2 regions of the Lysinibacillus fusiformis genome follow, and region 2 is predicted to be linked to the other one. Evidence: a T-box and tRNA genes for the amino acid it is inferred to sense, from the RefSeq annotation. Region 2 holds a T-box; the other holds one or more tRNA genes.
What was found. A T-box is a leader RNA that pairs with one kind of tRNA and senses whether it is charged. The one in region 2 lies ahead of alaS (alanine--tRNA ligase), so its partner is inferred to be a tRNA-Ala.
Positions count from the first base shown of each region.

Region 1: it has a tRNA-Ala gene. The T-box ahead of alaS (alanine--tRNA ligase) is inferred to sense a tRNA for this amino acid. The anticodon was not compared.

Region 1 covers NZ_CP070490.1:1,919,157-1,931,502, reverse strand. Annotated here, with positions in the region: gene aceA (isocitrate lyase) at 1-432, opposite strand, end outside; gene JTI58_RS09595 (LytTR family DNA-binding domain-containing protein) at 647-1,318, shown strand; rRNA gene rrf (5S ribosomal RNA) at 1,418-1,533, opposite strand; rRNA gene JTI58_RS09585 (23S ribosomal RNA) at 1,602-4,529, opposite strand; tRNA gene JTI58_RS09580 (tRNA-Ala) at 4,621-4,696, opposite strand; tRNA gene JTI58_RS09575 (tRNA-Ile) at 4,709-4,785, opposite strand; rRNA gene JTI58_RS09570 (16S ribosomal RNA) at 4,880-6,431, opposite strand; tRNA gene JTI58_RS09565 (tRNA-Ala) at 6,575-6,650, opposite strand; tRNA gene JTI58_RS09560 (tRNA-Pro) at 6,666-6,742, opposite strand; tRNA gene JTI58_RS09555 (tRNA-Arg) at 6,752-6,828, opposite strand; tRNA gene JTI58_RS09550 (tRNA-Leu) at 6,837-6,925, opposite strand; tRNA gene JTI58_RS09545 (tRNA-Gly) at 6,931-7,005, opposite strand; tRNA gene JTI58_RS09540 (tRNA-Leu) at 7,042-7,126, opposite strand; tRNA gene JTI58_RS09535 (tRNA-Lys) at 7,145-7,220, opposite strand; tRNA gene JTI58_RS09530 (tRNA-Thr) at 7,228-7,303, opposite strand; tRNA gene JTI58_RS09525 (tRNA-Val) at 7,307-7,382, opposite strand; rRNA gene rrf (5S ribosomal RNA) at 7,393-7,508, opposite strand; rRNA gene JTI58_RS09515 (23S ribosomal RNA) at 7,623-10,550, opposite strand; rRNA gene JTI58_RS09510 (16S ribosomal RNA) at 10,732-12,283, opposite strand.
Region 2 covers NZ_CP070490.1:166,594-178,939, reverse strand. Annotated here, with positions in the region: gene JTI58_RS00850 (MDR family MFS transporter) at 1-225, shown strand, start outside; gene JTI58_RS00845 (GTP pyrophosphokinase) at 315-1,064, opposite strand; gene JTI58_RS00840 (putative peptidoglycan glycosyltransferase FtsW/RodA) at 1,054-1,929, opposite strand; gene JTI58_RS00835 (hypothetical protein) at 2,061-2,348, opposite strand; gene hisA (phosphoribosylformimino-5-aminoimidazole carboxamide ribotide isomerase) at 2,345-3,112, opposite strand; gene recD2 (SF1B family DNA helicase RecD2) at 3,301-5,733, shown strand; gene hpaB (4-hydroxyphenylacetate 3-monooxygenase, oxygenase component) at 5,872-7,305, shown strand; M-box (ykoK) riboswitch at 7,354-7,519, shown strand; gene corA (magnesium/cobalt transporter CorA) at 7,766-8,731, shown strand; T-box leader at 8,800-9,016, shown strand; gene alaS (alanine--tRNA ligase) at 9,105-11,765, shown strand; gene JTI58_RS00805 (IreB family regulatory phosphoprotein) at 11,854-12,120, shown strand; gene ruvX (Holliday junction resolvase RuvX) at 12,123-12,346, shown strand, end outside.

The DNA of each region.
Region 1 (12,346 bases), 1.8 Mb from region 2:
CCAATCAAATTGATCGACACGTCCTTCAGCATGATCAATTTGATCTGCACGTTGAAGTGCTTGATTAATTCGTTTTACTACTGCTGGTACAGAGTTAGCAGGATATAATGATTGGTCAGGATACATTTGTCCAGACAGGTTTGCATCTGCAGCTACTTGCCAGCCTGATAGATAGATAGCCTTTAATCCAGCTTTTACTTGTTGTACTGCCTGATTCCCCGTTAATGCCCCCAATGCATTAATAAACGGTTCCTCATGTAATGAATTCCAAAGTCGAGTAGCACCTTTTTGTGCTAATGTTTGTTCAATTACTACAGTACCCTGTAATTTAACAACCTCTTCAGCTGAATATGTGCGTTCAATACCAGCCCAGCGTGGGTTTTCAGCCCATTGTTTTTCTAAAGCTTCGATTCTTTCTTGACGAGTTGACATATTGAAATTCCACCTTCCCCTTTGTGTACAATATACTCTGTTAAAAAACTTTTAATTATCTGTTCCATAACAGGTTTATTTGTTGTAAATTAATATATAACAGACTATTTGAATTTTCATTATTTTTCGATAAAAGATCAAATTTTAAGGATAAAACTACCTTTTTTGACGATGAAATTTGGAAGACTGTTTACAAACAAGGGGGATATTCACAATGAACAATGAGTTAAATTCTTTCGTAAAAGATATTTCACAACAATATATTTTTATGTTGAAAGACTGGATTCCTGCTGATTCATCCATTGCAATTGCTGTTGAAAATTCTTATATTTATTTTCACTCTGGCCATACAAGTATTCAATTAGAGGTAGGTCAACAAGTATTACCTGGGAGTATTGCTTACCAAGTGTTACAGACTCACAAAAAAACAGATGCCGTATTAGATAATTCCCTATTCGAAACGCCATATTACGGCATTGGTTACCCCATATACATTCAAAATAAGCCTGCTGCACTAGTCATTGTCTTACCGTCATCTTTTACAACAAAAAAAGCAGAACCGTTTCAATTTTTAACTGGAAAGCAAGAGGAGGAATGGAGTCCTGTGGCAATCAATAAAATTTCTCATATAGAAAGCCTACAGAAAAAGACATGGTTTTATGTAGATGGTGAGCAGTTTAAAACGAGCATTACGCTTAAAGAACTTCAATTAAGATTACCGTCATGTTTTATTCGTATCCATAGATCTTACATAGTAAATATACATTTCATCAAAAAAATGGCCCGTGATTTAACGTCAAATTTTATTGTTACATTAATTGATGGAAGTGAGTTACCAGTGAGTCAATCCTATATAAATGATCTTCGACATGCTCTTGAGTTTTAAGCATATAGGCTGTCTTTTTAGAGAGACAGCCTACTTTAAACTTTCTTCAATTTGAATACAGCAAAAAGACCAGAGAAAAAATTCTCTGGTCTTTCATTTGCCTAGCGACGTCCTACTCTCACAGGGGGAAGCCCCCAACTACCATCGGCGCTAAAGAGCTTAACTTCCGTGTTCGGTATGGGAACGGGTGTGACCTCTTTGCCATCATCACTAGACATGTATTTAATTGAAAGTGTTGTTCTTTCAAAACTGGATAAACGGTACATTGAATGGTTCAAACGTTTTGGTTAAGTCCTCGATCGATTAGTATTCGTCAGCTCCATGTGTCACCACACTTCCACCTCGAACCTATCTACCTCATCGTCTTTGAGGGATCTTACTTACTTGCGTAATGGGAAATCTCATCTTGAGGGGGGCTTCATGCTTAGATGCTTTCAGCACTTATCCCGTCCACACATAGCTACCCAGCGATGCCTTTGGCAAGACAACTGGTACACCAGCGGTGTGTCCATCCCGGTCCTCTCGTACTAAGGACAGCTCCTCTCAAATTTCCTACGCCCACGACGGATAGGGACCGAACTGTCTCACGACGTTCTGAACCCAGCTCGCGTACCGCTTTAATGGGCGAACAGCCCAACCCTTGGGACCGACTACAGCCCCAGGATGCGATGAGCCGACATCGAGGTGCCAAACCTCCCCGTCGATGTGGACTCTTGGGGGAGATAAGCCTGTTATCCCCGGGGTAGCTTTTATCCGTTGAGCGATGGCCCTTCCATGCGGAACCACCGGATCACTAAGCCCGTCTTTCGACCCTGCTCGACTTGTAGGTCTCGCAGTCAAGCTCCCTTGTGCCTTTACACTCTACGAATGATTTCCAACCATTCTGAGGGAACCTTTGGGCGCCTCCGTTACCTTTTAGGAGGCGACCGCCCCAGTCAAACTGTCCGCCTGACACTGTCTCCTGCCCCGCTAAGGGGCATGGGTTAGAATTTCAATACAACCAGGGTAGTATCCCACCGACGCCTCCTTCGAAGCTGGCGCTCCGAGATCTCTGGCTCCTACCTATCCTGTACAAGTTGTACCAAAATTCAATATCAGGCTACAGTAAAGCTCCACGGGGTCTTTCCGTCCTGTCGCGGGTAACCTGCATCTTCACAGGTACTATAATTTCACCGAGTCTCTCGTTGAGACAGTGCCCAGATCGTTACGCCTTTCGTGCGGGTCGGAACTTACCCGACAAGGAATTTCGCTACCTTAGGACCGTTATAGTTACGGCCGCCGTTTACTGGGGCTTCAATTCGCAGCTTCGCTTGCGCTAACCACTCCTCTTAACCTTCCAGCACCGGGCAGGCGTCAGCCCCTATACGTCACCTTACGGTTTTGCAGAGACCTGTGTTTTTGCTAAACAGTCGCCTGGGCCTATTCACTGCGGCTCTCATGCGCTTGCACGCTCAAGAGCACCCCTTCTCCCGAAGTTACGGGGTCATTTTGCCGAGTTCCTTAACGAGAGTTCTCTCGCACACCTTAGGATTCTCTCCTCGACTACCTGTGTCGGTTTGCGGTACGGGCACCTCTCACCTCGATAGAGGCTTTTCTTGGCAGTGTGAAATCAGGAACTTCGTCCATACGGACTCGCCATCACAGCTCAACGTTACAGTGTGCGGATTTGCCTACACACACGCCTTACTGCTTGGACGCGCATATCCAACAGCGCGCTTACCCTATCCTACTGCGTCCCCCCATTTCTCAAACGGTGAGGAGGTGGTACAGGAATATCAACCTGTTGTCCATCGCCTACGCCTATCGGCCTCGGCTTAGGTCCCGACTAACCCTGAGCGGACGAGCCTTCCTCAGGAAACCTTAGTCATACGGTGGACGGGATTCTCACCCGTCTTTCGCTACTCATACCGGCATTCTCACTTCTAAGCGCTCCACCAGTCCTTCCGGTCTGACTTCAACGCACTTAGAACGCTCTCCTACCACTGACATCGTAGATGTCAATCCACAGCTTCGGTGAATCGTTTAGCCCCGATACATTTTCGGCGCAGCGTCACTCGACCAGTGAGCTATTACGCACTCTTTAAATGATGGCTGCTTCTAAGCCAACATCCTGGTTGTCTGTGCAACGCCACATCCTTTTCCACTTAACGATTACTTTGGGACCTTAGCTGGTGGTCTGGGCTGTTTCCCTTTTGACTACGGATCTTATCACTCGCAGTCTGACTCCCGTGTATAAATATCTGGCATTCGGAGTTTGTCTGAATTCGGTAAACCGGGATGGCCCCCTAGTCCAAACAGTGCTCTACCTCCAGTATTCTCATCACGAGGCTAGCCCTAAAGCTATTTCGGAGAGAACCAGCTATCTCCAAGTTCGATTGGAATTTCTCCGCTACCCACACCTCATCCCCGCACTTTTCAACGTGCGTGGGTTCGGGCCTCCAGTAAGTGTTACCTCACCTTCACCCTGGACATGGGTAGATCACCTGGTTTCGGGTCTACGACCACGTACTAATTCGCCCTATTCAGACTCGCTTTCGCTGCGGCTCCGCCTTCTAAAGCTTAACCTCGCACGTAATCGTAACTCGCCGGTTCATTCTACAAAAGGCACGCTATCACCCATTAACGGGCTCTAACTACTTGTAGGCACACGGTTTCAGGATCTCTTTCACTCCCCTTCCGGGGTGCTTTTCACCTTTCCCTCACGGTACTGGTTCACTATCGGTCACTAGGTAGTATTTAGCCTTGGGAGATGGTCCTCCCGGATTCCGACGGAATTTCACGTGTTCCGCCGTACTCAGGATCCACTCAGGAGGGAACGAACTTTCGACTACAGGGCTTTTACCTGCTCTGGCGGACCTTTCCAAGTCGCTTCATCTAACTCGCTCTTTTGTAACTCCGTATTGAGTGTCCTACAACCCCAAGAGGCAAGCCTCTTGGTTTGGGCTCTTCCCGTTTCGCTCGCCGCTACTCAGGGAATCGATTTTTCTTTCTCTTCCTCCAGGTACTTAGATGTTTCAGTTCCCTGGGTCTGCCTTCAAGACGCTATGTATTCACGTCAAGATACTACGCGATTAAACGTAGTGGGTTCCCCCATTCGGAAATCTCCGGATCAAAGCTCACTTACAGCTCCCCGAAGCATATCGGTGTTAGTGCCGTCCTTCTTCGGCTCCTAGTGCCAAGGCATTCGCCGTGCGCCCTTAATAACTTAACCAAGTTATTAAGCCTATAAAAAAACTTAAAAAAATAAATGTGTTTGTTACAATTTCAATGTCGTTTTATCCAGTTTTCAAAGAACAAAAAAATGGTGGAGCCTAGCGGGATCGAACCGCTGACCTCCTGCGTGCAAGGCAGGCGCTCTCCCAGCTGAGCTAAGGCCCCAAGAGGTATATATGGTGGGCCTAAATGGACTCGAACCATCGACCTCACGCTTATCAGGCGTGCGCTCTAACCAGCTGAGCTATAGGCCCTCTTAGAAGTTTTATTATATTTTATAAACCTTCAAAACTGAACGCAAAACGTAATCTTACAAACCCAAGGTTTGTATTCCGAAATAATCCTTAGAAAGGAGGTGATCCAGCCGCACCTTCCGATACGGCTACCTTGTTACGACTTCACCCCAATCATCTATCCCACCTTCGGCGGCTGGCTCCAAAAGGTTACCTCACCGACTTCGGGTGTTACAAACTCTCGTGGTGTGACGGGCGGTGTGTACAAGGCCCGGGAACGTATTCACCGCGGCATGCTGATCCGCGATTACTAGCGATTCCGGCTTCATGTAGGCGAGTTGCAGCCTACAATCCGAACTGAGAACGACTTTATCGGATTAGCTCCCTCTCGCGAGTTGGCAACCGTTTGTATCGTCCATTGTAGCACGTGTGTAGCCCAGGTCATAAGGGGCATGATGATTTGACGTCATCCCCACCTTCCTCCGGTTTGTCACCGGCAGTCACCTTAGAGTGCCCAACTAAATGATGGCAACTAAGATCAAGGGTTGCGCTCGTTGCGGGACTTAACCCAACATCTCACGACACGAGCTGACGACAACCATGCACCACCTGTCACCGTTGCCCCCGAAGGGGAAACCATATCTCTACAGTGGTCAACGGGATGTCAAGACCTGGTAAGGTTCTTCGCGTTGCTTCGAATTAAACCACATGCTCCACCGCTTGTGCGGGCCCCCGTCAATTCCTTTGAGTTTCAGTCTTGCGACCGTACTCCCCAGGCGGAGTGCTTAATGCGTTAGCTGCAGCACTAAGGGGCGGAAACCCCCTAACACTTAGCACTCATCGTTTACGGCGTGGACTACCAGGGTATCTAATCCTGTTTGCTCCCCACGCTTTCGCGCCTCAGTGTCAGTTACAGACCAGATAGTCGCCTTCGCCACTGGTGTTCCTCCAAATCTCTACGCATTTCACCGCTACACTTGGAATTCCACTATCCTCTTCTGCACTCAAGTCTCCCAGTTTCCAATGACCCTCCACGGTTGAGCCGTGGGCTTTCACATCAGACTTAAGAAACCACCTGCGCGCGCTTTACGCCCAATAATTCCGGACAACGCTTGCCACCTACGTATTACCGCGGCTGCTGGCACGTAGTTAGCCGTGGCTTTCTAATAAGGTACCGTCAAGGTACAGCCAGTTACTACTGTACTTGTTCTTCCCTTACAACAGAGTTTTACGAACCGAAATCCTTCTTCACTCACGCGGCGTTGCTCCATCAGGCTTTCGCCCATTGTGGAAGATTCCCTACTGCTGCCTCCCGTAGGAGTCTGGGCCGTGTCTCAGTCCCAGTGTGGCCGATCACCCTCTCAGGTCGGCTACGCATCGTCGCCTTGGTGAGCCGTTACCTCACCAACTAGCTAATGCGCCGCGGGCCCATCCTATAGCGACAGCCGAAACCGTCTTTCAGTGTTTCACCATGAGGTGAAATAAATTATTCGGTATTAGCCCCGGTTTCCCGGAGTTATCCCAAACTATAGGGTAGGTTGCCCACGTGTTACTCACCCGTCCGCCGCTAACGTCGAAGGAGCAAGCTCCTTCTCTGTTCGCTCGACTTGCATGTATTAGGCACGCCGCCAGCGTTCGTCCTGAGCCAGGATCAAACTCTCCATAAAAGAAATTTGATTAGCTCAAATTGTTTTGCTGGCATCAATTTTGATGTCCAAAATTTTTGTTTCGTTCACTAGCAGAAGCTAGCTACTTAAAACTTTATTGATTACGTTTTGCTTGTTCAGTTTTCAAGGTTCATAAGTTGACTTGGTGGAGCCTAGCGGGATCGAACCGCTGACCTCCTGCGTGCAAGGCAGGCGCTCTCCCAGCTGAGCTAAGGCCCCATAATTTATAGGAAATGGTCGGGAAGACAGGATTCGAACCTGCGACCCCTTGGTCCCAAACCAAGTGCTCTACCAAGCTGAGCTACTTCCCGTTGTTCTTTTGGCGCGCCCGACAGGAGTCGAACCCATAACCTTCTGATCCGTAGTCAGACGCTCTATCCAATTGAGCTACGGGCGCATTTAAAATGGTGCCGAGGACCGGAATCGAACCGGTACGGTAGTCACCTACCGCAGGATTTTAAGTCCTGTGCGTCTGCCAGTTCCGCCACCCCGGCACATTTGGAGCGGAAGACGAGGTTCGAACTCGCGACCCCCACCTTGGCAAGGTGGTGTTCTACCACTGAACTACTTCCGCATGTGCATAAGTTTTTTTATCTGGCAATGAAAATAATGGTGCGGGTGAAGGGAGTCGAACCCCCACGCCTTGCGGCGCTAGATCCTAAGTCTAGTGCGTCTGCCAATTCCGCCACACCCGCTTATTATTATTTTAAAAATGGTGAGCCATGAAGGACTCGAACCTTCGACCCTCTGATTAAAAGTCAGATGCTCTACCAACTGAGCTAATGGCTCGAAAAAATGGTGCCGGCTATAGGAATCGAACCCACGACCTACTGATTACAAGTCAGTTGCTCTACCTGCTGAGCTAAACCGGCATATGGTGGAGGATGACGGGCTCGAACCGCCGACCCTCTGCTTGTAAGGCAGATGCTCTCCCAGCTGAGCTAATCCTCCTGGGTAATATGCCTAGCGACGTCCTACTCTCACAGGGGGAAGCCCCCAACTACCATCGGCGCTAAAGAGCTTAACTTCCGTGTTCGGTATGGGAACGGGTGTGGCCTCTTTGCCATCATCACTAGACTTTTCAAAAGACAAGATTTATTATAACATATTTTAGTATAAATGCAAGCTTTTTTCAAAACTTTCTTGTTCTTTCAAAACTGGATAAACGGTACATTGAATGGTTCAAACGTTTTGGTTAAGTCCTCGATCGATTAGTATTCGTCAGCTCCATGTGTCACCACACTTCCACCTCGAACCTATCTACCTCATCGTCTTTGAGGGATCTTACTTACTTGCGTAATGGGAAATCTCATCTTGAGGGGGGCTTCATGCTTAGATGCTTTCAGCACTTATCCCGTCCACACATAGCTACCCAGCGATGCCTTTGGCAAGACAACTGGTACACCAGCGGTGTGTCCATCCCGGTCCTCTCGTACTAAGGACAGCTCCTCTCAAATTTCCTACGCCCACGACGGATAGGGACCGAACTGTCTCACGACGTTCTGAACCCAGCTCGCGTACCGCTTTAATGGGCGAACAGCCCAACCCTTGGGACCGACTACAGCCCCAGGATGCGATGAGCCGACATCGAGGTGCCAAACCTCCCCGTCGATGTGGACTCTTGGGGGAGATAAGCCTGTTATCCCCGGGGTAGCTTTTATCCGTTGAGCGATGGCCCTTCCATGCGGAACCACCGGATCACTAAGCCCGTCTTTCGACCCTGCTCGACTTGTAGGTCTCGCAGTCAAGCTCCCTTGTGCCTTTACACTCTACGAATGATTTCCAACCATTCTGAGGGAACCTTTGGGCGCCTCCGTTACCTTTTAGGAGGCGACCGCCCCAGTCAAACTGTCCGCCTGACACTGTCTCCTGCCCCGCTAAGGGGCATGGGTTAGAATTTCAATACAACCAGGGTAGTATCCCACCGACGCCTCCTTCGAAGCTGGCGCTCCGAGATCTCTGGCTCCTACCTATCCTGTACAAGTTGTACCAAAATTCAATATCAGGCTACAGTAAAGCTCCACGGGGTCTTTCCGTCCTGTCGCGGGTAACCTGCATCTTCACAGGTACTATAATTTCACCGAGTCTCTCGTTGAGACAGTGCCCAGATCGTTACGCCTTTCGTGCGGGTCGGAACTTACCCGACAAGGAATTTCGCTACCTTAGGACCGTTATAGTTACGGCCGCCGTTTACTGGGGCTTCAATTCGCAGCTTCGCTTGCGCTAACCACTCCTCTTAACCTTCCAGCACCGGGCAGGCGTCAGCCCCTATACGTCACCTTACGGTTTTGCAGAGACCTGTGTTTTTGCTAAACAGTCGCCTGGGCCTATTCACTGCGGCTCTCATGCGCTTGCACGCTCAAGAGCACCCCTTCTCCCGAAGTTACGGGGTCATTTTGCCGAGTTCCTTAACGAGAGTTCTCTCGCACACCTTAGGATTCTCTCCTCGACTACCTGTGTCGGTTTGCGGTACGGGCACCTCTCACCTCGATAGAGGCTTTTCTTGGCAGTGTGAAATCAGGAACTTCGTCCATACGGACTCGCCATCACAGCTCAACGTTACAGTGTGCGGATTTGCCTACACACACGCCTTACTGCTTGGACGCGCATATCCAACAGCGCGCTTACCCTATCCTACTGCGTCCCCCCATTTCTCAAACGGTGAGGAGGTGGTACAGGAATATCAACCTGTTGTCCATCGCCTACGCCTATCGGCCTCGGCTTAGGTCCCGACTAACCCTGAGCGGACGAGCCTTCCTCAGGAAACCTTAGTCATACGGTGGACGGGATTCTCACCCGTCTTTCGCTACTCATACCGGCATTCTCACTTCTAAGCGCTCCACCAGTCCTTCCGATCTGACTTCAACGCACTTAGAACGCTCTCCTACCACTGACATCGTAGATGTCAATCCACAGCTTCGGTGAATCGTTTAGCCCCGATACATTTTCGGCGCAGCGTCACTCGACCAGTGAGCTATTACGCACTCTTTAAATGATGGCTGCTTCTAAGCCAACATCCTGGTTGTCTGTGCAACGCCACATCCTTTTCCACTTAACGATTACTTTGGGACCTTAGCTGGTGGTCTGGGCTGTTTCCCTTTTGACTACGGATCTTATCACTCGCAGTCTGACTCCCGTGTATAAATATCTGGCATTCGGAGTTTGTCTGAATTCGGTAAACCGGGATGGCCCCCTAGTCCAAACAGTGCTCTACCTCCAGTATTCTCATCACGAGGCTAGCCCTAAAGCTATTTCGGAGAGAACCAGCTATCTCCAAGTTCGATTGGAATTTCTCCGCTACCCACACCTCATCCCCGCACTTTTCAACGTGCGTGGGTTCGGGCCTCCAGTAAGTGTTACCTCACCTTCACCCTGGACATGGGTAGATCACCTGGTTTCGGGTCTACGACCACGTACTAATTCGCCCTATTCAGACTCGCTTTCGCTGCGGCTCCGCCTTCTAAAGCTTAACCTCGCACGTAATCGTAACTCGCCGGTTCATTCTACAAAAGGCACGCTATCACCCATTAACGGGCTCTAACTACTTGTAGGCACACGGTTTCAGGATCTCTTTCACTCCCCTTCCGGGGTGCTTTTCACCTTTCCCTCACGGTACTGGTTCACTATCGGTCACTAGGTAGTATTTAGCCTTGGGAGATGGTCCTCCCGGATTCCGACGGAATTTCACGTGTTCCGCCGTACTCAGGATCCACTCAGGAGGGAACGAACTTTCGACTACAGGGCTTTTACCTGCTCTGGCGGACCTTTCCAAGTCGCTTCATCTAACTCGCTCTTTTGTAACTCCGTATTGAGTGTCCTACAACCCCAAGAGGCAAGCCTCTTGGTTTGGGCTCTTCCCGTTTCGCTCGCCGCTACTCAGGGAATCGATTTTTCTTTCTCTTCCTCCAGGTACTTAGATGTTTCAGTTCCCTGGGTCTGCCTTCAAGACGCTATGTATTCACGTCAAGATACTACGCGATTAAACGTAGTGGGTTCCCCCATTCGGAAATCTCCGGATCAAAGCTCACTTACAGCTCCCCGAAGCATATCGGTGTTAGTGCCGTCCTTCTTCGGCTCCTAGTGCCAAGGCATTCGCCGTGCGCCCTTAATAACTTAACCAAGTTATTAAGCCTATAAAAAACTTAAAAAAATAAATGTGTTTGTTACAATTTCAATGTCGTTTTATCCAGTTTTCAAAGAACAAGTTTTGAAGCAATTCATTCAGAAGAATGAACCTTCAAAACTGAACGCAAAACGTAATCTTACAAACCCAAGGTTTGTATTCCGAAATAATCCTTAGAAAGGAGGTGATCCAGCCGCACCTTCCGATACGGCTACCTTGTTACGACTTCACCCCAATCATCTATCCCACCTTCGGCGGCTGGCTCCAAAAGGTTACCTCACCGACTTCGGGTGTTACAAACTCTCGTGGTGTGACGGGCGGTGTGTACAAGGCCCGGGAACGTATTCACCGCGGCATGCTGATCCGCGATTACTAGCGATTCCGGCTTCATGTAGGCGAGTTGCAGCCTACAATCCGAACTGAGAACGACTTTATCGGATTAGCTCCCTCTCGCGAGTTGGCAACCGTTTGTATCGTCCATTGTAGCACGTGTGTAGCCCAGGTCATAAGGGGCATGATGATTTGACGTCATCCCCACCTTCCTCCGGTTTGTCACCGGCAGTCACCTTAGAGTGCCCAACTAAATGATGGCAACTAAGATCAAGGGTTGCGCTCGTTGCGGGACTTAACCCAACATCTCACGACACGAGCTGACGACAACCATGCACCACCTGTCACCGTTGCCCCCGAAGGGGAAACCATATCTCTACAGTGGTCAACGGGATGTCAAGACCTGGTAAGGTTCTTCGCGTTGCTTCGAATTAAACCACATGCTCCACCGCTTGTGCGGGCCCCCGTCAATTCCTTTGAGTTTCAGTCTTGCGACCGTACTCCCCAGGCGGAGTGCTTAATGCGTTAGCTGCAGCACTAAGGGGCGGAAACCCCCTAACACTTAGCACTCATCGTTTACGGCGTGGACTACCAGGGTATCTAATCCTGTTTGCTCCCCACGCTTTCGCGCCTCAGTGTCAGTTACAGACCAGATAGTCGCCTTCGCCACTGGTGTTCCTCCAAATCTCTACGCATTTCACCGCTACACTTGGAATTCCACTATCCTCTTCTGCACTCAAGTCTCCCAGTTTCCAATGACCCTCCACGGTTGAGCCGTGGGCTTTCACATCAGACTTAAGAAACCACCTGCGCGCGCTTTACGCCCAATAATTCCGGACAACGCTTGCCACCTACGTATTACCGCGGCTGCTGGCACGTAGTTAGCCGTGGCTTTCTAATAAGGTACCGTCAAGGTACAGCCAGTTACTACTGTACTTGTTCTTCCCTTACAACAGAGTTTTACGAACCGAAATCCTTCTTCACTCACGCGGCGTTGCTCCATCAGGCTTTCGCCCATTGTGGAAGATTCCCTACTGCTGCCTCCCGTAGGAGTCTGGGCCGTGTCTCAGTCCCAGTGTGGCCGATCACCCTCTCAGGTCGGCTACGCATCGTCGCCTTGGTGAGCCGTTACCTCACCAACTAGCTAATGCGCCGCGGGCCCATCCTATAGCGACAGCCGAAACCGTCTTTCAGTGTTTCACCATGAGGTGAAATAAATTATTCGGTATTAGCCCCGGTTTCCCGGAGTTATCCCAAACTATAGGGTAGGTTGCCCACGTGTTACTCACCCGTCCGCCGCTAACGTCGAAGGAGCAAGCTCCTTCTCTGTTCGCTCGACTTGCATGTATTAGGCACGCCGCCAGCGTTCGTCCTGAGCCAGGATCAAACTCTCCATAAAAGAAATTTGATTAGCTCAAATTGTTTTGCTGGCATCAATTTTGATGTCCAAAATTTTTGTTTC
Region 2 (12,346 bases):
ATGATTTTCAACCTAGCAACGAGTGAAAAAATGGCTTCATTAGGAAAAGGTGAAATTCAATTAAATGGTGAATTTGCAAAAGGTGGCTTTAATATAGAAGAAGTAAGCTTTTTAAAGGACACCATTGCGAATGGCGTCAGTTACGTATATGTCGCTACCTTTATTTTTGCCATTTGTGCTCTTATTTTCTCCTTCTTTGTAGCAACGAAATCCAAGGCGCAATAGCGAATAAACAGTAAAATCCACCTCATATTCTGTGATCATGCAGAGTGTGAGGTGGATTTTTCATTTGATGAACATATTTAAGAATGAATTTATTTTTTGAATAGAGCATTATCGATTATCTTACTGCCAGGAAGATCCGTTAAGTATTTAGCTAGATGGGCGATCGGGGTACTGTCTAGCAATGAAGGCTCTGCTTCATTTTCCTTTAAAATATTGATTTCTTTATTCAGTCGCTCCATTTTTCGATCTAACTCAGCTGCTTGTAGAGCGGCTTCCTTTAATTCAAGTCGAATATGCTCGGGTACTTCTTTGTTATACTTATAATAAATTTTGTGCTCTAAGCTTGCCCAGAAATCCATTGCAATTGTACGAATTTGGATCTCTGTATAGACCTTTTCCATATGGTCTGACATAAAGATAGGGATTTTAATGATGAGATGTAAGCTTTGGTAGCCATTTTCTTTTGGATTGGCTATATAATCTTTCACCGCAACAACTTCTATGTCATGCTGTGCTTGTAACATGGCGCTTACCTTGTAAATATCCTCCACGAAGGAACAGGTGATGCGAGCACCTGCTATATCACGAATATTTTCACGAACAGCCTCCATTGATGGAGGAAGCTCTTTTTTCATCATCTTTGTTAAAATACTTTTCGGTGATTTGACACGTGTAGAAATATGCTCAATTGGATTATATTCATGTATCAGCTTAAATTCTTCTTGTAAGATATTTATTTTCGTTTCCACTTCTTGGAGAGCAAATTTGTAGGCTAAAAAGAAGCGTGTTAATTCAGTTTGGAATGATTTTAAAGTGTTTACTTCTAGTTCAGTTTTCATCGTTTGTAAATCCTTTCTTTCTTTGTTCGATTTTTATTTTTTGTAGGGCGGTGATTGCAATGAGATAGCCGATAATTGGTGAAATTCCATAGCCCATAATAGGCATTGGAAAATTACCAAGGAAAGTAACAAGGATTGTCATTAGAAAATATAGACCTAAAGCCATTGCCAATGTATCTTTTTTCCATGGGATAAAGAATGGATATACTAACATTAGGAGTGCTATCACACCTGCAAAAAGGAAAATACTTCCCATATCAGCCACTAAAAAAATAATTTGCTCTACATACGGGACTGGAGCTAAATGATCAAGAAACATCCATGATGCTAGGACAAATATGGCTAATATAATTAGGGTAATATACTTCCCTTTCGAATTTTCTATAGCTCGCCATAAAATAATGGTGGATGCACAAGCAAACGCAGTGAGTTGCCCTGCATCTGGTTGCATGATTAATATACCTTCTATGAGGATTATGAATCCTATAGAAAATAATAAATTTTTACTTTTTGAAAGCTTCCATAAATAAATAATTAACATAGGTAAAATAATACTAGCCATATAAAAATGAAATGGACCAACAATTATCCATCGATGGACACCCTCTATACCATTAAACCAAAAGGGCATAATGAGTAATATAATTAATACAGATGTGATAGAAAGAGGGCTTTTATCTAAAAGTTTAAGGCTAGTTTTAGTTAAAACAACATAGCAAAAACGAACGCCTACAATCCAGATGAATAGGTTTTGTATCCAAATAGAGAAGCCTACGCCGTAAGAGATCATGGTGATCATCCCTATGAGAAGGGCGGGAAGCATAAAAAAATAAGGTAGGAAATTTTGAGTATGAAGTTTAGCCATGTGAACCCCCTATAGTTCATGCTATACAATATATAACTCACATGACAATGAAAAGGTTTCAGAAATACGAGAAAGGAATAATGCAGAAGAGGTGTGGAGTTAAAACAAAGGGAAGCTAGTTACCCCTTGTTTTAACTAATAATTTCAGCATTTAAGTTATAACGCTTATTAAACTCATCAACGAAAACTTGTAAATCAATATAGGTTCCGATATAAGGTTCTGTTTCTTGATCGCGTAAAAAGCCACATGTTGCCTTTAATGATTTTGAAAATTCCAGTAACATTTGCTCGTTGTCAAGTTGCACTTGAATCGCAAGAGAATCATCTTTTTTATTCACTTTAAAATATTTACCATCTATGATTCTCTCTAAATTTGTTTCTTGAAATGGAAAAACATAATCTTTATAAATAAGCTTCACAAGATCCCGCCTTTTTTACAATATTCTACTACATCTGTATAAGGTAAATCGCCACCAAAAATAGAGAGCGCACTCCCAATGGTTACATGAAGTTTTCCATTGGCTAATTGGTTAAATCTTTCTAAGTCTTCAATTGATCGGACACCGCCTGCATAGGTAGTAGGGATAGATGTCCAAGCAGCTAAATCCCGTACCAAGCTTTCCTGCATGCCACCCTTTTTTCCTTCAACATCGACAGCATGAATTAACAGTTCATCACAAAAACCTTCAATATAAGCAATGGATGCTGCATTGACTTCGAAATGACTAAATGTAGTCCATTTATCTGTCATGACAAACCACTTCCCGTCACGCATCTTACAACTGAGATCGATGACAAGGTGTTCTTTACCAATTAATTGATTTAAATGCTTTAAACGTGCTAAATCTAGCTGACCATCATGAAAAATATAGGATGTGACAATGACATGTGAAGCACCTGCATCAATATACTTTTGAGCATTGTCAGCTGTGATGCCACCACCAATTTGTAAGCCTTGAGGATAAGCTGTTAAAGCGGATAAGGCAGCATCTTCATTACCTGAACCGAGCATGATAACGTGTCCACCTGTTAAACGATCTTGGGCAAACATTTGTGCATAGTAGCTAGCGTCATGATGAGAAATAAAATTTTCTACAACTGCTTGATTCGTATACCCCAAAGTGCTCCCTACAATTTGTTTTACTTTGCCATCGTGTAAATCGATGCAAGGTCTAAATTCCAATAATTTCACAATCCTTCCGTGCAACTAATTCTTATTTATCATAGCATGGAACGGAGAATAAAGGCAGAGAATTGTCATTTGTCAAAATAATGTAAAATATTGAAGCGATTATATTTTTGGCTGCTATATTTTCATGAGGCTATGGTAAAATAAAAAGATTGAAAACTATAAGAAAGGACGGACCGAACATGACAGATCACCTAGATTTATTTGAACTTAATAAATTTTTTATACTCGGACGTCCGATCGTCTCTATCTTTCATAATGCACAAAATATGTATTCGATTGTACGAGTGAAAATTCAAGAGACGAATTTGCAATATGAAGATAAAGAAATTATCGTTGTAGGTTATTTTCCACCATTACAAATGGATGAACAATATCGTTTTACAGGGATCTTAAAACAGCATCCTAAATACGGTGCTCAATTTCAAATTGAGACATTTACGAAAGAGGTTCCTGCAACTGAGCAAGGGATTATTCATTATTTATCTAGTGACTTATTCGTAGGGATTGGGAAAAAAACGGCTGAAACGATTGTTGAAAAACTAGGTGCTAATGCACTCCGTGTTATTTTAGAAGATCCTAGTGCACTCGATTCTGTTCCACGTCTATCCGCTGAAAAAAAAGAAGTCATTCATCGCACTATTGAGCAAAACTTAGGCTTAGAACGGGTCATGATTCAACTGAATGAGTGGGGATTTGGTCCCCAGCTTGGCATGAAAATCTATCAAACCTATCGAACAGAAGCCATTGAATTACTGACAGAAAATCCATACCGCTTGATTGAAGATGTGGAAGGGGTTGGTTTCTTTCGAGCTGACGAGCTAGGTGCAAAATTAGGTATAACCGGCAAACATCCTGATCGTGTCAAAGCAGCGATTTTCCATATTTTAAATACAGCTGCTTTATCGGATGGACATGTCTATCTAGATGCCGAACATGTTTTACCCCTCGTCAAGGAAATGCTTGAACAAAGCCAACGACAGGAGATACCATTCGAGGACATTTCTCAAGCCTGTATCGAACTGCGTGAAGAAGGCAAAATTTGTGGTGAAGAGACGAGGTTATATTTACCATCACTTTATTTTTCAGAGGTTGGAATTGCATCGAAAATCGTATCGCTAATTGAGCGAAATAACAAGGCTGAACATTTTAGTAAAGATGAAATTCGAAAAGCCATTGGGGAAACAGAGGAGCTACTCCATGTTACCTATGCAGAAACACAAGCAAATGCCATTGAACAGGCTTTAAATTCAGCTGTGATGATTTTAACGGGTGGCCCTGGTACGGGGAAAACGACTGTTGTACGTGGAGTCGTGGAAGTTTATGCAAAGCTTCATGGCTTATCCTTAAATCCAAAAGAGTATGCTCAAAAAGAAGAGCCTTTTCCGATCATCCTTTGTGCGCCAACTGGACGTGCTGCTAAACGATTAGCCGAATCAACAGAGCTTCCTGCGATGACCATTCATCGACTGCTTGGCTTTACAGGGCAAGAAAAAGAGGAGGAAACAGAGCGGGAAGTGACAGGGAAGCTGATTATCGTGGATGAAATGTCCATGGTGGATACATGGCTTGCCCATCAATTATTAAAAGCTTTACATGAGGATGTACAGGTTGTCTTTGTAGGAGATCAGGATCAGCTCCCACCAGTGGGTCCAGGACAGGTGTTAAAGGATTTATTAGCATCCAAACAGCTGCCAACCGTTGAGCTAACAGATGTTTACCGACAAGCAGAAGGCTCAACGATTATTGAACTAGCCCATCAAATAAAAAAAGGAACGATTCCAAAAGAGTTAACAGCTAAAACGTCTGATCGTTCGTTTATTAAAGCTTCAGCCGATCAAGTTGCCAATGTGGTCACACAGGTTGTCAAAAGTGCTGTCACAAAAGGTCAGGAAATCCGCAATATTCAAGTGTTAGCGCCCATGTATAAAGGACCGGCTGGCATAGATAATTTAAATAAAATGATTCAAGAGCTTATTAATCCAAATGATACAGGAACAAGAAAAGAGCTAGTCTTTGGAGATGTCACCTATCGAATAAAAGATAAAGTCCTTCAGTTAGTCAATCAACCTGAAAGCAATGTCTTTAATGGAGATATGGGAGAGGTCATTAGTATTATTAAGGCAAAAGAGACAGTAGAAAAACAAGATTTACTGATCGTATCCTTTGATGGCATTGAAGTGACCTATCAACGAAGTGATCTCAATCAATTGACACTAGCTTATTGTTGTTCTATCCATAAATCGCAAGGCTCTGAGTTTCAAACGGTTATTATGCCTGTTGTTAGAGGGTATTCCAAAATGCTGCGGCGTAATCTTTTGTACACAGGGATTACACGAGCTAAAAACTTTTTGATTTTATGTGGTGAACCTGATGTGCTTGCAGATGGCTTACAACGTACAGATGACCTACAACGTTTCACCTCGTTACGTGCAAGACTTAATCCAATGGAAATCGATGAAGAACTTGAGAAAGTAGAGGCAGTGCCAGTAGAAGATGAAGGAATGAACGAGCCTGTTTCCATTGAACAAAAGCTAACAGTAGAAACAGCCCCTTATATTCATCCAATGATTGGTATGAATGATGTCTCTCCATATGATTTTTTGGATAATTAAAATAAATACCATCAGCTATATGTACCCGATTAGACTGTCTAATCGGGTTTTTCTAATTGATCGTATCGTCACCTAATATTTGGACATTTCATATACTAGATGAGTACAAAAACATAGGAAATGTATAGGGGTGACAGCATGCCAATAATGACAGGGCAGCAGTATATTGAACGAATTGATGCTTTAAAAACGTATATTTCGATAGATGGGGAAGTCGTGACAGGAAAGGTGTCAGAACATCCTGCCTTTAAAGGAATTATGCAAAGTCAAGCGAAACTTTTTGATTTACAACATCAAGCGGCATTTCTTGAAAAAATGACCTATGAATCGCCAACTAGCAAACAGAGAGTTGGCATGTCCTTTCTTCAAGTATTGACGCCAGAAGATCTTGTGAAAAGGCGCCATGCGGCAAGGGAGTGGGCATTATCTTCTCATGGTTTTATGGGGAGAAGCCCTGATTATATGAATACAACATTAATGGCCTTGGCATCGGCGTCAGACTTTTTAAAAGATAAGCCAAATTGTTTTCCAGAGCATTTGCTGAAGTTTTATGAGTATGCTCGTGAAAATGATATTACGATGACACATACCTTTATCGAACCACAGGTAAATCGCAAGCGCTATTACTATGAGGATGAAGAAGTGACCATTGCTGCTAAAATTATTGGAAAGACAAGTGAAGGCTTAGTCATCAAAGGAGCAAGATTACTCGCAACACAGGGTGGTATAACGGATGAGCTCCTTGTTTTATCAACAAATGGCTATGATGAGGGAAAAGGTTTTGGCTTTTCTATACCGAGTAACACCAAAGGACTAAAGTTTTTATGTCGGCAATCATTTGTAGGAGGAGATTCTACCTTTGATTATCCGTTAAGTGCGCGTTTTGAAGAAATGGATGCAATCGTTGTGTTTGATGATGTAGTTGTCCCATGGGAACGCGTTTTTTACTACGAAAATGTGGAAGTAGCCAATCAATTTATGAATGTCAGCGGCTTCCAAGCTTACAGTTTACATCAAGTGCTTTCTCGTCAAATTGCGAAGACCGAATTTGTACTAGGCGTTGTGCAGTCGATTGTGGACACCATTAATATCGGTGACTACCAACATGTACAACAAAAAGTGGTGGATGTGATTGTGACATTAGAAACGATGAAGGCAATGCTAGTAAAATCAGAAATAGATGCACACAGAGATATGTTTGGCTTTCTTCGACCAGATCTCTCAACATTGCAAGTAGCCATTCAAATTTTCCCGAAAGTTTATCCAACTTTTACGGAAATTATCCAGCAACTTGGGGCAAGTGGATTGATGTCCATACCGACTGAAAAAGCTTTTGCAGCAGATGAGGGTGACCTAGAACATTATTTACAATCATTCCAAGATAAAGGCGAGGAGCGAGTAAAGAAATTCCGTTTAGCATGGGATTTAACGATGAGTAGTTTTGGCACAAGGCAAACATTGTACGAACGCTTTTTCTTTGGTGATCCTGTGCGTTTATCTAGCCTGCTCTATCAATCTTATCAACGGGAGCATTTAGTGCAAAGAGTGGAAGACTTTTTGAAAAATGATTGATTGACAGTCATGAGGCAATCCGCTATGATGTGGAGGAACAAAAAATTAATATCCCTTCGTTAGGTGAGGCTCCTATGCTGGAGATACGCTACTACCCAAAAATGTCGAGAGACGCCAATGGGTCAACAGAAATCATCGAAATAAGGTGTTTTTTAACGTAGCTGGACATATTCCTATGCCGCATAGTGCTAAAACTCAACGTTTGAAGGTAACAAGCATGCAATGTTTTTAATTGCTATTTTTTGATATGTGTATTCAACACGCCTTCATTCGTAGAAGGCGTGTTTTTGTTATGAAAGGAAGGTGATGAGAAATGGATAGTAGTCCTGAACCGAATAAGTTTCATTTAGGCAAACGGAAACAATTAAAAAGTCATCGATTTCTGATCACCGATGCAGACAAAAGGTGATAAAGGATGACCTTTTGTTTCCCTCAATAACAAAACACGAGGTGAAATGCAATGATTAAAATCCACTATTATAATAACAGCAGCAAGACAGTCCAACATGATTTCAATATGATTGATTTACAACTTCCTATTCATAACGAAGACTTATTATGGGTAGATTTATATGCGTATAGTTATAATGAATTGAATAATATTGCAGATATATTTGGCTTTCATCCACTAGCAGTGGAAGATTGCTTACATGAGGGCTCACGTCCGAAAATGGATAGTTATGGTGATTATAAATTTTTTGTGCTCCATGCACCAATCTATAATGAGAAAAGTAATAATGAAATTACAACAGTGGAGTTAAATATTTTTATGGGACCAAACTATATTGTAACTGTGCATAAACAAAAGTTGCAATGGCTAGGCAACATGGAGAATGTTTGTATCAATAGTCCAAAATATTTGGAAAAGGGTACTGATTTTTTATTGCATACCATTATTGACGGGATTACAGACGAATACTTCCCGGTATTAGAACGAATTCGAGCACGTATAGATGAACTGGAAGAAGAAATTTATGATTATCAACCAAAAGTGGTGACAGAGGAATTTCTTGCACTGAAGCGGACAATTATTTTAATTCGTCAGGCCATTATGCCACAAAGAAGAATTTTTTCATCAATCAATGGCCAGTGGAAATTTGATATTCAAGAAGAAAATATTCCATTCTATAAAGATTTGAATGACCATCTAGAACGAATTGTCGACTCCACAGAGACTTATCGTGATTTAGTTAACAGCACGCTTGATACGTATTTTTCAATAATCAGTGGTAAATCTATTGAAAAGCTGAATTTATTAACGGTCATTTCGACAATTATGTTGCCGCTATCTGTAATTACTAGCTTTTTTGGTATGAATGTACCTTTACCTTATCAAGATTCACCCTATACAACTATTGCTATCAGTGCCTTTTTAGTTATTTTTACGTGGGGTATGTGGGTATATTTCAAAAAAATGATTGCTTAGTTCGTGTTAGTCATACTAGTACTAATTGACAGCGCAATAGATTTTTTTTATAATTTTTGATAGAAAAAGTAAAAACGATGATGGAAAAAGTACGTATTTGTCTGTGTACAAGAAAGGGATTTCTAGGCTGAAAAAATCCTCACAGCAGCAAATGCCGAAAGCTACTCCAGAGTGCAGCTAATCCCTGCCGTTCACTGACGTTACAAGTGCTAAAGAGGTAAGTAAGAATTTTTACTTACAACTAGGGTGGTACCGCGAGACTAATGACAAGTCCTCGTCCCTTTTTTGGGGATGAGGGCTTTTTTTATTTTCTTCGGTAAATCGCAGGATTCGTATCGTGATTTTACAATATTAAATAGGAGGAATTTATCCAATGAAAGCAGTAGATATTCGCCGTATGTATTTGGAATTTTTTAAAGAAAAGGGGCACCATCATGAGCCATCAGCACCACTTGTGCCGATAAATGACCCATCACTCCTTTGGATCAACTCAGGTGTTGCAACATTGAAACCATATTTCGATGGGCGTATCATTCCTGATAATCCACGTATTACAAATGCACAAAAATCAATCCGTACCAACGATATTGAGAATGTTGGGAAAACAGCTCGTCACCATACGTTCTTTGAAATGTTAGGAAACTTCTCTATTGGTGACTACTTCAAAAAAGAAGCGATTCATTACGCTTGGGAGTTTTTAACGGATAAAAAATGGATGGGCTTTGATCCAGCGTTATTATCTATTACGATTCACCCAGAAGATCAGGAAGCATATGATGTTTGGCATCAGGAAATTGGTATTCCAGAAGAACGTTTAATTCGTTTGGAAGGAAATTTCTGGGATATTGGAGAAGGTCCATCTGGTCCTAACTCAGAGATTTTTTATGATCGTGGTGTAGAATACGGCTCAGATGATAATGATCCTGAAATGTATCCAGGTGGGGAAAACGAGCGTTATCTTGAAATTTGGAACCTTGTGTTCTCTCAATTCAACCATAATCCTGATGGCACTTACACGCCACTACCAAAGCAAAATATTGATACAGGTATGGGCTTAGAGCGTATTGTATCAGTCGTTCAAAATGTACCAACGAACTTTGATACAGATTTATTTATGCCAATCATTGAAAAAATCGAGGAATTTGCCAACCGTAAATATAAGCGTCCTGGTGAAGTAGATTTAAATGAAATCTTTGGCTCAGAAGAAGATATTAATACACCATTTAAAGTGATTGCAGACCATATCCGTACAGTAGCATTTGCTATAGGCGATGGTGCCCTGCCATCAAACGAAGGCCGTGGCTATGTATTACGTCGCTTACTACGTCGTGCTGTTCGTTATGCTAAGCAAATGGGTATTGAAAAACCATTTATGTTTGAACTTGTACCAACTGTGGGTAAAATTATGGAAGACTTCTATCCAGAAGTTACGGAGAAATGCGAATTTATTCAACGTGTCATTAAAAATGAAGAAATTCGTTTCCATGAAACATTAGACGGTGGTTTGGCTATCTTTAATGAAGTAGTGGAATCTCAAAAAGCAGCTGGTCATGATTATATTCCAGGAGCAGATGCTTTCCGTTTATATGATACTTATGGATTCCCAATCGAGTTAACGGAAGAATATGCAGAAGAAGTCGGCATGAAAGTAGATCATGAAGGTTTTGAAGCAGCGATGGAAGAACAACGTGAACGTGCGCGTGCTGCTCGTCAAGATGTTGACTCGATGCAAGTACAGAATGAAGTATTAGCAAACTTAACGGTTGCAAGTGAATTTGTTGGCTATGATACGTTAACAGCTAGTACTGAAATCGCTGCAATGATCGTCAATGGTCAAGTAGCAAAAGTCGCTTCAGAAGGTCAAGAAGCATTGGTTATTTTAGCGAAGACACCATTCTACACTGAAATGGGTGGCCAAATTGCCGATAGTGGTACAATTTCAAATGATAGTTTTACGGCTATTGTAAAAGATGTTCAAAAAGCACCGAATGGTCAACCGCTTCATACAGTAGTAGTTGAATCTGGTGAAATGCATGTGGAAGATGCAGTGCAAGCAGTGGTCAATCGTGATGATCGTAATTTAATCATTAAAAACCATACAGCGACACATATTATGCAACGTGCATTAAAAGATGTGCTAGGCGATCATGTGAACCAAGCTGGATCATATGTAGGCCCTGACCGTTTACGCTTTGACTTCTCTCACTTTGGTCAAGTTACAAAAGAAGAATTACAACAAATTGAACGTATTGTAAATGAAAAAGTGTGGGATGATATAGAGGTCGTTATTGAAGAAAAAGGCATTGATGAAGCAAAAGCAATGGGTGCCATGGCCTTGTTCGGTGAAAAATATGGAGATGTTGTACGTGTAGTATCAATTGGAGATTATTCTATTGAGCTATGTGGTGGTATCCATGTTAAACGCTCTTCTGAAATTGGCTTCTTCAAAATTGTTTCAGAAGGTGGTATCGGTGCAGGTACTCGTCGTATTGAAGCTGTTACAGGTAAAGTTGCTTATGAAGCAGTAAAAGAAGAAGAAGCATTATTAAATGATGCAGCAGCATTATTAAAATCAAATGCTAAAGATATTGTCACAAAAGTACAGGCATTACAAGCCGACTATAAAGAATTGCAACGTGAAAACGAAGCTTTATCTCAAAAAATCGCCAATGCACAAGCAGGAGCAATTGTAGATGCCGCTCAAATAATTGGAGATGTGACAGTTCTTTCTACAAAAGTGGAAGCCAAGGATAACAATCAACTTCGTCAAATGATGGATGACTTGAAAGTGAAAATGCCAAAAGCAGTCATTGTTCTTGGAGCAGTTGATGGCGAAAAAGTCATGTTATGTGCTGGTGTTTCAAAAGAATTAGTTGGTGGCAATTACCATGCGGGGAATATTGTGAAAATGGTTGCAGAAGCATGCGGTGGTAAAGGTGGCGGTCGTCCAGATATGGCGATGGCAGGTGCAAAAGATGCATCAAAACTTGATGAAGCACTACTTTCTGTGTATGATTATATTAAATCCATTTAATTAATTCACCAAAACATGTTATAATAAAGAGAAATTGGAGATGAGCGTGTTTGCACATCTCCTTATTTCTGAAAGCGAGGTGCTGGTCATGAGTTCATTTGATCAAACGATGAAATTTAATTTTCCAGAAGAATCAATGGAACAGGAAGTCAAGCAGGTAATGTTGAAAGTACATTCTTCATTAGAGGAAAAGGGATATAATCCTATCAATCAGATTGTTGGTTACTTACTTTCTGGTGATCCGGCGTATATTCCTCGCCATCAGGATGCTCGTAATTTAATTCGCAAGCTTGAGCGTGACGAAATTCTAGAGGAGCTTGTTAAATTTTATATCAAAAAGAATAACGAGGACTAGAAATGAGAATTATGGGATTAGACGTTGGGTCGAAAACTGTTGGTGTGGCAGTAAGTGATGCACTGGGGTGGACTGCTCAAGGTATTGAAACCGTAAAAATTGATGAGGCTAACGGAGAGTTCGGCATTGACCGCATCGCCGAGCTAGTAAAGGAATATACTATAACAGAATTTGTTGTAGGATACCCAAAAAACATGAATAATACGGTAGGACCGCGTGGTGAAGC